DNA from 3 places in the Bacillus sp. GW823-FHT06A10 genome. Region 1 is predicted to be linked to each of the others. Evidence: riboswitches for the same ligand, from Rfam matches in the RefSeq annotation. Region 1 holds a riboswitch; each other region holds the start of a gene.

The links. A riboswitch is a leader RNA that binds a small molecule or an ion and turns the genes downstream of it on or off. The one in region 1 is predicted to bind lysine.
Region 2: it holds a riboswitch for lysine, as region 1 does, so the genes downstream of both, lysA (diaminopimelate decarboxylase) here and AC1Q8M_RS00670 (amino acid permease) in region 1, are expected to answer to the same signal.
Region 3: it holds a riboswitch for lysine, as region 1 does, so the genes downstream of both, AC1Q8M_RS11440 (amino acid permease) here and AC1Q8M_RS00670 (amino acid permease) in region 1, are expected to answer to the same signal.

Annotation. Positions count from the first base shown of each region.
Region 1 is NZ_JBXAHT010000001.1:115,705-120,580, forward strand. Features, by position in the region: gene AC1Q8M_RS00665 (ABC transporter permease) at 1-1,037, opposite strand, end outside; gene AC1Q8M_RS00670 (amino acid permease) at 1,098-2,522, opposite strand; lysine riboswitch at 2,670-2,851, opposite strand; partial or broken gene AC1Q8M_RS00675 (glutamate racemase) at 2,961-3,200, shown strand; gene AC1Q8M_RS00680 (DUF3626 domain-containing protein) at 3,313-4,398, shown strand; gene gapN (NADP-dependent glyceraldehyde-3-phosphate dehydrogenase) at 4,477-4,876, opposite strand, start outside.
Region 2 is NZ_JBXAHT010000001.1:645,666-650,541, reverse strand. Features, by position in the region: gene AC1Q8M_RS03420 (phosphoadenylyl-sulfate reductase) at 1-359, opposite strand, end outside; gene AC1Q8M_RS03415 (YezD family protein) at 447-590, opposite strand; SAM riboswitch class I at 663-771, opposite strand; gene lysA (diaminopimelate decarboxylase) at 887-2,203, opposite strand; lysine riboswitch at 2,384-2,565, opposite strand; gene AC1Q8M_RS03405 (DUF3888 domain-containing protein) at 2,655-3,050, opposite strand; gene AC1Q8M_RS03400 (LTA synthase family protein) at 3,305-4,876, shown strand, end outside.
Region 3 is NZ_JBXAHT010000001.1:2,241,356-2,246,231, reverse strand. Features, by position in the region: gene AC1Q8M_RS11450 (DNA alkylation repair protein) at 1-651, opposite strand, end outside; gene AC1Q8M_RS11445 (iron-sulfur cluster biosynthesis family protein) at 685-990, opposite strand; gene AC1Q8M_RS11440 (amino acid permease) at 1,104-2,570, opposite strand; lysine riboswitch at 2,683-2,876, opposite strand; gene AC1Q8M_RS11435 (GNAT family N-acetyltransferase) at 3,261-3,710, shown strand; gene AC1Q8M_RS11430 (sulfite exporter TauE/SafE family protein) at 3,747-4,649, opposite strand; gene AC1Q8M_RS11425 (VOC family protein) at 4,855-4,876, shown strand, end outside.

The DNA of each region.
Region 1 (4,876 bases):
CGAAGAAATTGCTTCATTCTTTCTTCAGTACCAATCGGATATAATGCTACAATAATATTTCCCGAAAAATATTTCCACAGTGAACGGAGCTGCATAGAAATCATATATAGAACGATGTAAGCGATAGCGCCTTTTACGTATATATTTGGTATGAAATATAAGGCGAAAGCACCGATCAATCCTAAGCGAATATATATGCCGAAATAATCATTTCCACGTAAAAATGCTAGTGTATACAAGTAGAAGAAAGTTTCTCGTTTTTTATGTAATAAAGGTTCAATCCAATTTGTAAGCCATTTTCTTTTATTTACTTGTTTATTCAGTTGCGGAACATCTGTAAAAATGCTAGCAAATTGATAAAAACGAACGTTCATTTTTTCTTCTTGCTCGATTATGTAATCCCAAGGTATTCGTTTTGTAGGCTGTTTTTTCGTATATAGAAGTAGGAAAGCAAGTAGTAAAAGTAGTCCGCCTAATATGAGAACATTTGCGGAATAAAACAGCATGTAAATGATTAAGGCATTACAAGTAATACGGATGATCAGCCATATGTTTTTGTCGTGACTATCACGCCACATCCAATGTATGTACATGTTCCAAGCTTTCGTAATCATTAATACGATAAAGATTGTACACAAAAAAGGTACAGTTAATTGCAATGATTGCATAGCAAGTGGAACGAGAATAAGGAACGTAAATAACAATGGGAAAAGCTGAATGATGTAATTGTATAGAAGAGATTTTTTGAAATAAGATGTTAATTTCTCTTCTAGTGCTAGTAAATAGACAGCATCAGGTTTTTGAATAAATGTACGGATAGGGCATCTCGTTATAATGAATGTAAGTACAATCGTGATGAGTAGTAAAGATATTCCTTTAGAAGGAGATGTTTTTAGAAACTGAGCATAGTAGTATGCGCCAACGCATGAAATAAAGATAAAGCTATATAGTAAACTGTTAATCATACGTGCAAAGTATGTAATGATATTTTGAATATGTTGTTGGAAGCGACTGCTCCATAGCGATTCGATTGACATGTTTTTCACCTCTTTGTTCTATTATATATGTTTTACAAAAGAAAAAACGAGCAAATTGCGTTATGCAACTTGCCCGTTTTTCTTTTCGTTATTTTTTTTCTGATCACGATTCATTAATGGATAGAAAGCAAATCCAATTACGAATAAACCAATTCCGAGAAGGAACGTTTTTATATCGGATGCGCCGGTTTTAATAACCCATAGTGCGTAGCAAAGTGCGATAACTGCGACTATGCCATCTGTAATTCTTGCCCGCATTTCATTTTTATATGTTTCACCAGTTGCGACTAGTTTTAACTGGAAGATTGGTGAAACGAGATATGGAATGAGGTAGGCCAGTGTTGATACGGTAATAACGAATGTATAAGCTTCCGCAATGGTTCCTGATAATGTTGAGAATAGGAACACTTGCGACATAATGTTTGTTAATCGTAATGAGTAAATTGGACTTCCTTTTTTATTTGTTTTTGTGAAGAAGGAAGGGAAGAAACCTTCTTTTGCTGCTTGATATGGTACTTCTGAGCTTAATAAAATCCAGCCTAAGATAGAACCGAACAGGGAAGTAAGAGCAAGTAATGCCATCAGTTTCCCGCCGCCATGACCCATTGCAGCGTTTAGTGCATCTGCTAATGGACGTTCAGAAGTTTGTAATTTATCAACGTGAAGTACACCCATTGTTAAAATTGTAATTCCTAAGTAAATCGCAACTGTAATAAGTAATCCCGCAACTGTTGCACGTTTTACCGTTTTTGGAGAAACAGCACGGTTTGATAAAAGAACGGCTGATTCAATTCCGATAAACGCCCAAAGCGTTGTAAGAGCAGCTAAATTTACTTGTGAAAGAAGACCATGTGATACACCTGATTTATCAATCATCGGCGTGTACCATTGTCCAAACTTAGAAGCTTCGAATGCAAATAACGTAACGACGATGAATAAAAGGAATCCAGTTACTTTCGTTGTTGTTGCTAAGAAGTTTAGTTTTCCAGCTCCGCTTACACCATTTGTTAATATAATATGAGTTCCCCAAAGTAAGATGGAACAAATCGTAAATGTAATTAGTTTTCCGACTTCTATGTTAAAAGAACCGATTGAAAATAGTAGTCGCGTATCTTTCATAATTGGGAAGAAGAGTGATAAATATCCCGCAAATGATGTAATGATGGCAACGTTACTTGCCCAGTTTGCAACCCAATATCCCCATACCATACTGAATCCAGCCATTTTTTTCTTTTTTGGTGTTGAGAATAAAGCATATGCATGACTTTGTGGTCCTGTCGTTAAATCAGGACGACGAATTGCTAAATTACCGAAAACAAGAGCTAGCATTAAAACACCAAACCCTGTTGTTAACCAAGCTAAAGTGACACCGAGTGGGCTTGCTGTTTGTGCCAACGTACTTGGCACCATGAAAATACCAGCGCCAACCATGTTACCGACAACGAAAGCTGTTAGTACCCAAAAGCCCCATTTTTTTTGTTGCATAGAAAATACCTCCAAAGTTAGTATAACCAAGTCAAGCGAGGAGATATGTATGTCTTCCTGAGTCAGGAAGAGAAGTCCCAAACAAAACAAAAAAAGCACGTAATCTGCCGCTACATGCTTTCTATCTTATAAGAAACCCACGACATACCTCTCGATAGCTCTCCACAAACGAAACGTTTGTGACAGTTCTGCACTTATTAAATGCAGACCCAGCAAGCGTGCATGGTGGACACGACTTACTTCGGCAACCATTCCTTTCTCATTCCTTCATCAATGCCACTACATCTCCTGAAATGATACTCTTAATGATTGCAACCTCTACCTCACCGAGATACGAATGAGGATTTAAATATTAAATTAACGTCTTTAAGAGTAACAAATGTATTTTTATACGTCAATGGATATAGTAATAATCAGATTATAGAGAAGAGTTTGTGATTAAAAAGGGGGTTAGGAGAAGATGTAACGATTATTAGTTCTGCAGAAGAAACAGCGATAGAGTTAAGTACCATTTTACAGCACAAAGGAATTTTGTCTGACAATCTGAATCCGAAGCATCGTTTTTTTACAACGGGATCTGTTTTATCATTTGAACATATTGCTGAGCGATGGCTAGGATATCACATTTCTGTAGAATGTGTGGATTTACCCGTAAAGAATGCTCGTATCTGTAATTAGACTGTATTAAAGTACTTTTTGTTCAATAAATTAGGTTAATTGCATAAGAAGGAAAAAATGCACTTTTAATTGAAAGGATTAAGGTCATTTCAATTAAAGGGGAGATTGGATTATGGAATTATCAAGATCTCAATTATTTGCTTTAGAGTATATTTCAAAATATGCAGAGAACGAAAAACGTGAGGCTAAAGCAACGATTAATCATATACTTAAAATGTCTAATATTACAGATGAAATATTTGAAGAAGCTGTCGCTAATTTAAAATCTCATGCAAGGATTGCTTTACACTTTCATCCAGACAGACTTGATTCGAGTATGAAAAGTGTTGCTGAAGCATTGTTTGAGCAAGGAGTATATAAAAGTCAATTTGAAACATTACTATCTAATGGAAGCGTATCTGCTTACCCTGGTGGTGAACGTGACCTTTGGGAAAAGAGAATATTTGGAGGGGCATATCAATTAGAAGGCGTAACGAATGAGCAACGGCCAAAATACGGAGCGCTAAATTTAATGTTACATCCAGATGGGCCGGCTCCGCGTTTTGGTTCATGTTATTTTCTTTTATCTCCAAAAGTTTCTTCGCGCTCTACATATACGTATTTAGATTCGCATCAAGATCCGAAAGAAAAGGGGACTTATGAGGAGTTTGATATGATTTTAGTTGCTCTTTTGGAAGAGACATTTGTAAGAGATTTTGCAATTGGTGAAGGAAATTTGACTCCAACAATATTAATTAATCATTTACTGGCTAATCTGAAAAGGCCGTTTATAGATTTAGTAAGCAAAGAGCCAGCCCGTAATCTTAATCATTATATTGAAGCGCAGATTCATGGAGAGATTTCTCTGAAAGAAGACGTAGAGGTGCTTGTTGCAGATCCTTCATTTAAGGGTACGGATGTAGGAAGAGTTTTAGAAGAAATTTGCCTGAAGTATGCTATTGATTTGTATTGGCACATCGGTTTTGTACTTGCGGTAGACGAAGTTCCGATGGATTTTAGAGGTTCAAAAATGCCATCTTTAGCAAGACGCATTGCACGGAATAATTGTATCGATGCAAATATAATTGGCTCTGCTGTAGTGGATTTGAATCGCAATCCATTATCTTGGAGTGATCGTGGAACTTATGAAGAAGTGCTTCAGGAATTAAAATTATTATGGCATGTTTTAGTTCGATTTGGAAAACCAAATCGGAAGTAGAATGAAATACTCCGTTTTTGGAGGTATTTATATAGAAAAGAAGCTGATCTATAAATAGATCAGCTTCTTTTTATAAGATTAGACTAAGTTTAATACAGTTACTTTTTCACGTGTCATAGACTCAAGGCTCTTACGAATACCTTGTGCGCCCATACCTGAACCTTTTACACCGATGAATGGGAAGTGGTCAGGGCCGCGCTCTGTGCGTCCGTTAATTTGAACAGAACCAGTTTCGATTTTGTTAGCAATTGCAAATGCTTTGTTAATGTCTTTAGTGAAGACACTTGCTTGCAGACCGAACTCTGATTTGTTAGCAATTTCAATTGCTTGTTCATCTGAAGAAACGCGGATGATTGGAAGGATTGGGCCGAATGGCTCTTCCCAAGCAACTTTCATTTCTTCTGTTACGTGATCGATTAATGTTGGGTAAATTAAGTTACGCTCACGTTTGTTACCGATAACGATTGTAGCACCTTTT
Region 2 (4,876 bases), 530 kb from region 1:
CAAAGATTCGGATTGCTCTCCCACAGTTTTTCACCATGCAACTTCGCCTGTTCATCAAGTGTAAGTTCTGGCTGCTTTTCTATAATATTCAATGAAGGAAATCGTTCCCTCACTCTTTGAATTAATTCATATGTTTCTTGAAAATGAACATTTGTATCCAAAAATACAACTTTAGCAGATGGATTTACTTGGTTTATAAGGTGCAGCAATACCATACCTTCCACCCCAAAGCTACATGCGTAGACGATTTCATCTTTATACTCTTCATAAGCCCAATTTAATACTGATAACGCGCCTTTTGTTTCATCTTCTTCCGAAAACGAAACAACATTTTCTTCCCACGTTTCATACGTCAACATGTTTTTTCCCCCTGTAAAAGCAAAAAGACGGTTTTAACCTAATGAAAATAGGTTAAAACCGCCTCTAGTTTTTCTAGTCAGCGCTTTTCACTTTAAACGTACTTTTTCACTTTTCTCTAACTGAATTACTTTTCCATCTTGCACAACAATTGTAATTGAGCCATATTTCATATCAGCAAGCATCGCTTCAATCTTCTCGGATACTTCATCAAAATGTTCCCGTACACCCACGCGAACAGCCCCCCTTTTTATTCATAAAAAAAATCTTTCCCATTTCGAAAAGACTGTTCGGTAATATATTTTACCTTATCTTTCAAAATGGATTCCATTTTGCTGGATTTAGCACCTTGCTTTCTATAAGCAGGTTGCCGAGCTTCTTCGGGCCAGTTCCCTCCACTTCTCTTGATAAGCTTTGTATTTGTATTTTATCACAATTCTGATTTTTTTCAATCCTAGTTTTCCGATATATTTTAATTATTTTATTTTACAAAAAAGGAATTGCCCATCCGAACAACTCCTTTTTCTATTTAAACAAGCTCTTTAATACGTATGCGATCGTTCCCAATAATATTTTCATATGTTTCGCGTTCCACAACTACTTGCGATGTTCCGCCTTTTGCAAAGACAACGGCTGGTCTTCGAATCCGATTGTAATTATTCGCCATCGAGTACCCGTAGGCTCCTGTACAGGAAACTGCTAGTAAATCAGCAGAAGCGACTTTCGGTAAATGAATATCCCAAATCAACATATCTCCGCTCTCACAACATTTCCCCGCAATCGAAACGAGTTCCTCATTCTCATCATTCCCTCGATTCGCTAACATTGCTTCATAACGCGCACTATATAAAGCAGGTCTTAAATTATCTGTCATTCCACCATCGACTGATACATATTTCCGAATACCAGGAATATCTTTCACAGACCCAACTGTATAAATTGTTGTCCCAGCATCACCTACAATGCTACGGCCTGGTTCAATCCATATTTCTGGCAATGGATATTCACATACAGTAAATTGTTCTCTCACTGCACTTGTTACAGCTCGCACATATGTCTCAAGAGTTAACGGTGTATCCGACTCTGTGTAGCGTATTCCAAATCCCCCACCTACATTTAACACTTTTACTACATAGTTTGTTTGCTCTCTCACTTCTTCTAAAAATTGGCGAAGAACTTCAATCGCTCGAACAAAGCCAGCTGTTTCAAATATTTGCGATCCGATATGTGAATGAATCCCTAGCACATTATAATTGGATTTTTGTAAAGCAAATCCAATTGCCTGCATCGCTTGACCGTTTGAAACGCCAAATCCAAATTTCGAATCATCTTGGCCTGTTGTAATATATTCATGTGTGTGCGCCTCTACTCCAGGCGTTACACGAATTAATATGTTCACAAACTTTCCATGTTGCATCGCTAAATCGTGTAAAACTTCTAATTCAAAGAAATTATCTACGACAAAACAACCGATATTCGCCTGAAGAGCCATCACTATCTCTTCTTCTGTTTTATTATTTCCATGAAAATGAATACGTGATGCTGGAAATCCTGCTTGGAGCGCAGTATATAATTCTCCTCCAGAAACAACGTCTAATGACATATTCTCTTCACGAGCTACTCGGCACATCTCCATGCACAAGAACGCCTTGCTTGCATATGCTACTTGATAAGAGAAACCACTTTCTTTAAAAGCACGATGAAATGCTCGGCATTTTCCTCGAATAGACTCTTCATCGTATACATAAAGTGGTGTTCCGTATTGCTTTGCTAGCTGCGTCGTATCGCACCCTCCAATTTCTAAGTGTCCTTGCCCATTAATTCGGCTTGTGCCGTGTAAATACATTTAAATTCCTCCCTTATTTCCTCTAAAACTCATAACCCCAATCTTCTATTCATTGCAGCACGCTTTTAGATAGACAAAAAACGCGCGGAACAATGTTCACACGCGTTTCTTATTAGGAAAAATATATATTGAAAAAATAAACGAGTTGTTATCTCCTCAAAATAAGAAACCGCATCAACATCTCCAAATAGCTCTCCATAAAATAAATCTTATGACAGTACTACATTTATTCAATGTAGTCCCAATATATGAATAAGATGGTTATTCTTATATTTCGGCAATAGTCCCTTTCAGCCTATGATCACAGATTCCATGAAATCTCCCATAGCTTACTCTTTCCTATCGCGGCCTCTACCTTTGAGAGTAGATGAGGTAAGTCTATTTAATTTTCAAACATCTAATTGTTGCTATTAACAATACCAAAGGGCCATTTTATTTGTCAAACAATTTTTTATATTGTTTTTTTGCAGTTTAATTTTGTATCATTTGGTAAGCGCTTTACTGAAATCTTTGTCACTTCCCATTCGCCTTCTTCGTTATTAAATGTAATCGTTACCTTCTCAAATGGGGGAGCAATTTTCCCCGCAACACGTTCATACTTTGTCACTTCAATACTTGCTTGAAATAAATATGTACCGCTATACACTTTTTTTAAACTAATAATTTTAGGGCATTGATACGGTTTCAAACTTCCATATTGTTTTTCAATTGCTTTATTTATTTTTGGAAATAAAACAGAATAAAGTGCATCTTCCATAAGAGGTGCATCATATTGAGCTATTGACACACTCGGTGAGGTAAAAAGTATAACACTACTGCATGCTATAAAATATAATAATTTTCGCATTATAACCTCCGTATTATCACGCGATTCTTTCTGCGTACGATAATTATCATACATAGAAATTCTGTTTTATTGTCTCCCACCACTCTTTTTCTACTCGATTATTATAAAAAAGCCCACAACTCTCTTTTATTTTCGTATAATGATACTCATAGTATAATAATCATAATAACAAAGGACTGTTCGTATATATAAAATGAGTCGTTAAGCAAACTGACTCACAAGAACTGTCATGCTTTTTAGGAGAGGAGTATATTATGCTACAACATCTGTTTCCAAAACTGCGATTTGCACTCGTTGCAGTCGTTTTACTATGGATTAAAACATATATTGTGTACAAGCTAGCATTTGATATTAAAATTGATAATTTCTTTGAAGAATTCATGCTTTTTATTAATCCACTAGCTGCGTTACTTTTATTTTTCGGCTTAGCTTTACTTGCATCTAAGTACCGAAACCGAATTATAATTGGAATCAGTTTTATACTGTCATTTATTTTATTTGGAAACGCAATGTTTTATGGGTTCTATAACGATTTCGTTACTTTCCCGGTTTTATTCCAAACAAACAATATGGCTGATTTAGGGACAAGTATAAAAGAACTCTTTACGTACAAAACATTACTTTTATTTGCAGATGCAATTATTTTAATGTTTATTTCGCGTAAATTCCCATCATTTGGCGACAAAACACCACTTTCCCGCTCAGAGAAGCGAACTTTCTTTAGCGGTGTAACAGCTTTATTAGCACTACAAATTGTTGTATCAGTTATTTATAAACCACAAATGTTCTCGCGCTCATTTGACCGTCAAACTGTCGTAAAGAATTTAGGTTTATACACATATCATCTATTTGATATTACACTTCAATCCAAGTCTTCAGCTGAGCGTGTATTTGCAAGTGGGGATGGATTTTCTGAAATCAAAAACTATACAGACTCAAAAGACAAACAAGTTGATAAAAACTTATTTGGAGCTGCAAAAGGTAAAAATGTAATTTTAATTTCAATGGAATCTACACAAAGCTTTGTTATTAATAAAAAAATAAATGGAAAAGAAATTACCCCATTTTTAAATGAATTTATTAAGGATAGTTTCTATTTCGATAACTTCTATCATCAAACTGGACAAGGCAAAACTTCTGATGCTGAATTTATCGTTGAAAACTCACTTTATCCGCTAGATCGTGGTTCTGTATTCTTTACTCATGCAACAAACGAATACACAGCGACACCAGAACAATTAAAGAAATACGGATATTCTTCTGCCGTCTTCCATTCAAATGATAAAACGTTTTGGAATCGGGATGTAATGTATCCTGCGCTTGGATATGATCGTTACTTTAATTTAAATGATTACGCAGGAACGGAACAAATGTCTGTCGGTTGGGGATTAAAAGATAAACAGTTCTTTGAACAATCTATTCCAAAGTTAAAATCTTTACCGCAACCCTTCTATACAAAATTTATTACATTAACAAATCATTTTCCGTTTCTTCTAAATCCGGAAGACCAATATGTTGATGAATTCAACTCAGAAAGTGGTGTTGTAAACCGCTACTTCCCAACTGTTCGTTACACAGATGAAGCTCTTAAATTATTTATTAAACAATTAAAAGAAGAAGGACTGTATGATAATTCCGTTATTGTCATTTATGGTGATCATTATGGTATTTCCGAAAACCATAACGCAGCTATGGCACAGTTCCTAGGAAAAGATACTATTACACCATTCGATTCTATGCAATTACAACGAGTTCCTCTTATTATTCATGTGCCTGGTCAAGAAGGAAAAGTTGTTTCTAAAGTATCTGGTCAAATTGATATTAAA
Region 3 (4,876 bases), 2.1 Mb from region 1:
GAGTTCTTTATCTTCTTTCGTAATATCGTTAATATGATTGGCTACAGATTTTTGAACATATTTAGAAGGGTCATTCATTAATGGTTCAAGAAGTTGTAAATTGTACTTAAAATCACCTTTTAGAGCTCCTATTTTTTTAGCCCAAGGAAGCCTTGGTCTTGTACCTTCAGAAACTAATCTCCTAATGTGGCTGTTTTCATCATGAATCCACTGTTGTAATATGTTTAGTGTATCTTCATGGTATGTTTCAAGAAAGGGCCGAATGGCATATTCAGCAGTATTCCTTTTCGTTATTTCATACATTGCATTAAACGAGATTTTAAAATCGTTAAGCCCATATTTTTCAACGTATTTTGCAACAGGCATGTACATATATCCATTTGTAAATGTGCCTACTTCTGTTGTATTTTCTGGTCCTAATGTTTTCAGTAATATATGTATTGCGGCATTAAAATCTTTTTGTAAAGCATTGTGTAATTCATCTGCAATTACTTCAATACGCTGTTTTAACTCTAAATTTTCAACTTTACAAGCTACAGAATCTACAAAGATGCTTTTAGAGAAACAAGGATCGTGTTTACAAATAGAATCAGCTATTTTTTCTGCTAATTCTTCATTAAATAAAAATTTTAACGGAATATATTTACCCATTTTTTCACCTCGGTGGTCAAATGAAAACAATTTTTATTTTTTAATCGACAATCCATAAACCAAAGTCTCACTCGGAGTCGTAATACTAAAACCTGTCGTCTTATAATCAAGTTTCACGGTATCACCAGTGTAGTCTTTCGTGAATGAATCCATTTGTACGATAAGCTCTGCATCTTCATATACAACATCATCTGCGTTATATGTATCCCAAATTAAATCGACATCAACGAAAATACTACAAGAGTTCGTCATTGTTCCTCTAATGCGAACGATCTTTTTATCTTCAAGTTCTAATCTATGTATAGCTGCTTTCGCTTCATCAGTAATGCGAATGTTCATTGTATCCCAACCTTTATTTATATTTCCTTTATTATTGCAAAAACAGGAGCAATAGGGAAGTAAAGAGGTTTGCAACAAAAAACGAGCAAACAAATTTGTTTGCTCGTTTCACTTTATTTTAGTTCACATTTATCAAGTGGAATCACTTTTGTTTTTTTCGTAAATTTATAACCTAACCATAGTACTAAGAAGAGTGGTAAACCGATGTAAGAAACGAGTACACCGTTCCAATCAATTGCTTCACCCATAAATGCGCCGTAGTTTTGTCCTAAAATTACGATGATACAAAGTGTAAATGCGAAGATTGGACCGAATGGGAACCATTTTGCTCTATATGGTAAGTCATTTAAATCTTTTCCTTGTGCGATATATGCTTTACGGAAACGGTAATGACTAATTGCAATTCCAACCCATGCGATAAAACCAGACATTCCGGATGCGTTTAATAACCAAATGTATACAACACCATCACCGAATAAAGAAGCAATGAAAGCAATACTCCCAACAATTGACGTTACGATTAACGCGTTAACAGGTACACCGCGGCTATCTAATTTACCAAGAAACTTTGGTGCTTTTCCTTGGCGAGCTAAATCCCAAAGCATACGAGTTGATGCATACATACCAGAGTTACCAGCAGATAGTACAGCAGTTAAAATAACAGCGTTCATAACAGAAGCAGCAAAGGCAACGCCCGCTTTTTCAAAAATAAGTGTAAACGGACTTACTGTAACATCACTTGCAGCAAGGCTTTCAGTTGTATAAGGAATTAATAAACCGATAACGAGAATCGCAAGGATATAGAATAAAAGAATACGCCAAAAGATTGAACGAATTGCTTTTGGGATATTACGTTCTGGATCAGACGTTTCACCAGCAGCTACTCCTAATAGTTCAGTACCTTGGAATGAGAAACCAGCTGCCATAAACACACCGATAATTGCCATGATACCGCCGTTAAATGGTGCATCTGCAACAGTGAAGTTTTTAAATCCAACCGTTTCACCGCCCATAATTCCAAAAATCATCATGAAACCAACAATTAAAAAGATAATAATCGTAACTACTTTAATAAGTGCGAACCAATATTCAGATTCACCAAACCCTTTAACAGATAAATAGTTTAAAAGGAAAATAATAGCTAAACATAATCCGCTCCAAATAAGAGAAGGGGTATCTGGGAACCAAAATTTCATAATTAATGTTACGGCTGCAAGTTCAGCAGCAATCGTAATTGCCCAGTTATACCAATAGTTCCATCCAAGTGCAAAGCCAAGTGATGGATCAACAAATTTTGTTGCATACGTGCTAAAAGATCCAGTAACAGGCATGTAAGCTGCAAGTTCAGCTAAGCTTGTCATTAAAAAATAAACCATAATTCCAATTGCGGCGTATGCAATTAATGCGCCACCAGGTCCAGCTGTATGGATGACACCACCGCTGGCAAGAAATAGTCCGGTACCAATTGTACCACCGAGAGAAATCATCGTAAGGTGACGAGATTTTAATCCGCGTTTTAATTCACCTTGTCCTTGTGTAGTTTGCGTTTTAGAGGTAGATTGATTTGTTGCGCTATTCATGTTCAACACTCCTTTTCTTGTAGGTTAGGAAGGAGCGGGGGAGAAAAATACAAAAAACCGCCAAAGGAATTTGGCGGAACGTTTCACAAATAACCACCCCATCATACCCTTCCGTTAAGATAGCACCCCACGTTTACACGGTAATTTTGTAAACGTGACAGTTCTGTTCCTTTCGGAGACAGCCCCAGCTCATATTTCCAGAGAAGAAATATAAACTTCGGCAACTTTTCCTTTCAAACGGAGTCAGCTGACATTCTCTGTGTCTCGTCCGTTTTACTATTAAAAGTCGCAACCTCTACCTCATCGGATTGATGAGGATTTATATATTGCTAAGATTTTTAATATATGGCAATTGTAATGACTTTCTGAATATATTGCAAGATATTTTGTTAGGAAAAGTCAAAAAATATCGGTTATTGTATAGGAAACGCTTGCAAAACTCCACCCGAACCTACTATTATGTAGCAATAAGCAAAGAAAAAATTGTTATACAAATGTTTCGCAAAAAATATTGAAAAATCCTCTAAATTAAAAGAAAATTCAGAAAAATATAATTCGACATAACTATCAAAAGAGGATTATTCCTTAAATTCGTTTCAAAGAATAAGTATAAATTTAACGAATAGGATGAATATTCTTTTTATTTTTAGTAAAATTGGGGTATTGTTTAATTGAAAAGGGGAAATCAATATGAAATTAGAAACAGAAAGGCTCTATATAGTGCCGTGTACAGAAGAGAGAATTCAAATTGCTAACGAGCAAGGATACAATAGCGGTCCGCATATTGTAGGGCATGTAAAGAATGTAAAACAAGATGCAGCTATATTACCATGGGGCGCGTGGTATGTTCTTCGGAAAGAAGATGATAGCGTTATAGGTGATATTGGGTTTAAAGGGAAACCAAACGAGAATCAAACAGTGGAAATTGGCTATGGATTTATTGAGAAATATTGGAATAAGGGCTATGCAACAGAAGCTGTAAGAGAACTAATCGATTGGGCTTTCAAAACAGGAGAGGTAGAAACAATAATTGCAGAGACACTTCTAGATAATTATAGTTCGATTCGTGTTTTAGAAAAGTTACATATGAAGAGAGTAAATGCTACAGAAACGATGATTAATTGGAAAATAGAAAAATAAAAAATACCGCTCTAAATTGGGCGGTATTTCTTATAGTTATGGTAGCATTTGCTTCTGATCATTTGGATACTCAGCCGTTGATGCGTTAGGACGATTGGAATGATTTCGAACAGCAATGAAAATAGAAATAATAACGACAAGACCAACTGCAACGTAAGAAAGTGAAATAATAGTTGGATCCACTTTAAATGTAGTAAGCAGTGTACGTATATTCGTAAAGATAATAAGACCGCCAACTAATACCCCAAGTAAATGTGCTGGAACGATACGAACTAACCATGCAGCAATTGGAGCTGCGACAATACCGCCAAGCATTAACGCAAATACCCAAACCCAGCTTACTTGTTCCCAGCCAAGTGAGATGAAGAAGCCAATTGTTGCAGCGAGTGAAACAGGAAATTCACTCGTATCTACAGATCCAATAACTTTTCTAGCTTCATTTCCTCTTGCTAGAAGAACAGGCGTCGTAATCGGCCCCCAACCACCGCCACCAGTTGAATCAACGAATCCAGCGAATAAACCAAGCGGCACAAGTTGTTTTGCAGACATACGCTTATTTGAAGTGACAATTTGTTTTTGAATGATGAATCGTAATAAAATATAAACCCCTAAAGTAAATAAAAATACGGAAATGTACGGTTTGATTACATCGCCAGGCAAATTACTTAAAAAACATGCCCCAACAAATGCGCCGATTGCCCCAGGTAATGTAAGTCTAGAAACGGTATATTTATCAACGTTTCCAAATTTGATATGAGATGCGCCAGAAGCTGCAGTTGTAACCACTTCAGCTAAATGAACGGACGCGGAAGCTACAGCCGGTGCAATACCAAACATTAATAATAGTGAAGTAGACGTTACCCCATACGCCATTCCAAGTGCTCCATCGATCAATTGAGCGAAAAATCCGATAATAGCAAAGACAATTAATTTCTGCATAAATAATCCCCCTGTAATAATAAATGAAAAAGACACTTTTCCCGTATGAGAAAAGTGCCTTTGGTTTTTCCAATCAGCAATAATTAAATTTGTTTCATTATAATACATATTAATCGTATAAATCAACTAGGTTTTAAAGTTTTTGAATTGAATGAAAGAAAAATAAAATATACAATAAAAGGATGAAGAGAAAGGGGAGAAAGACATGTTACGATTTGATCATCTCG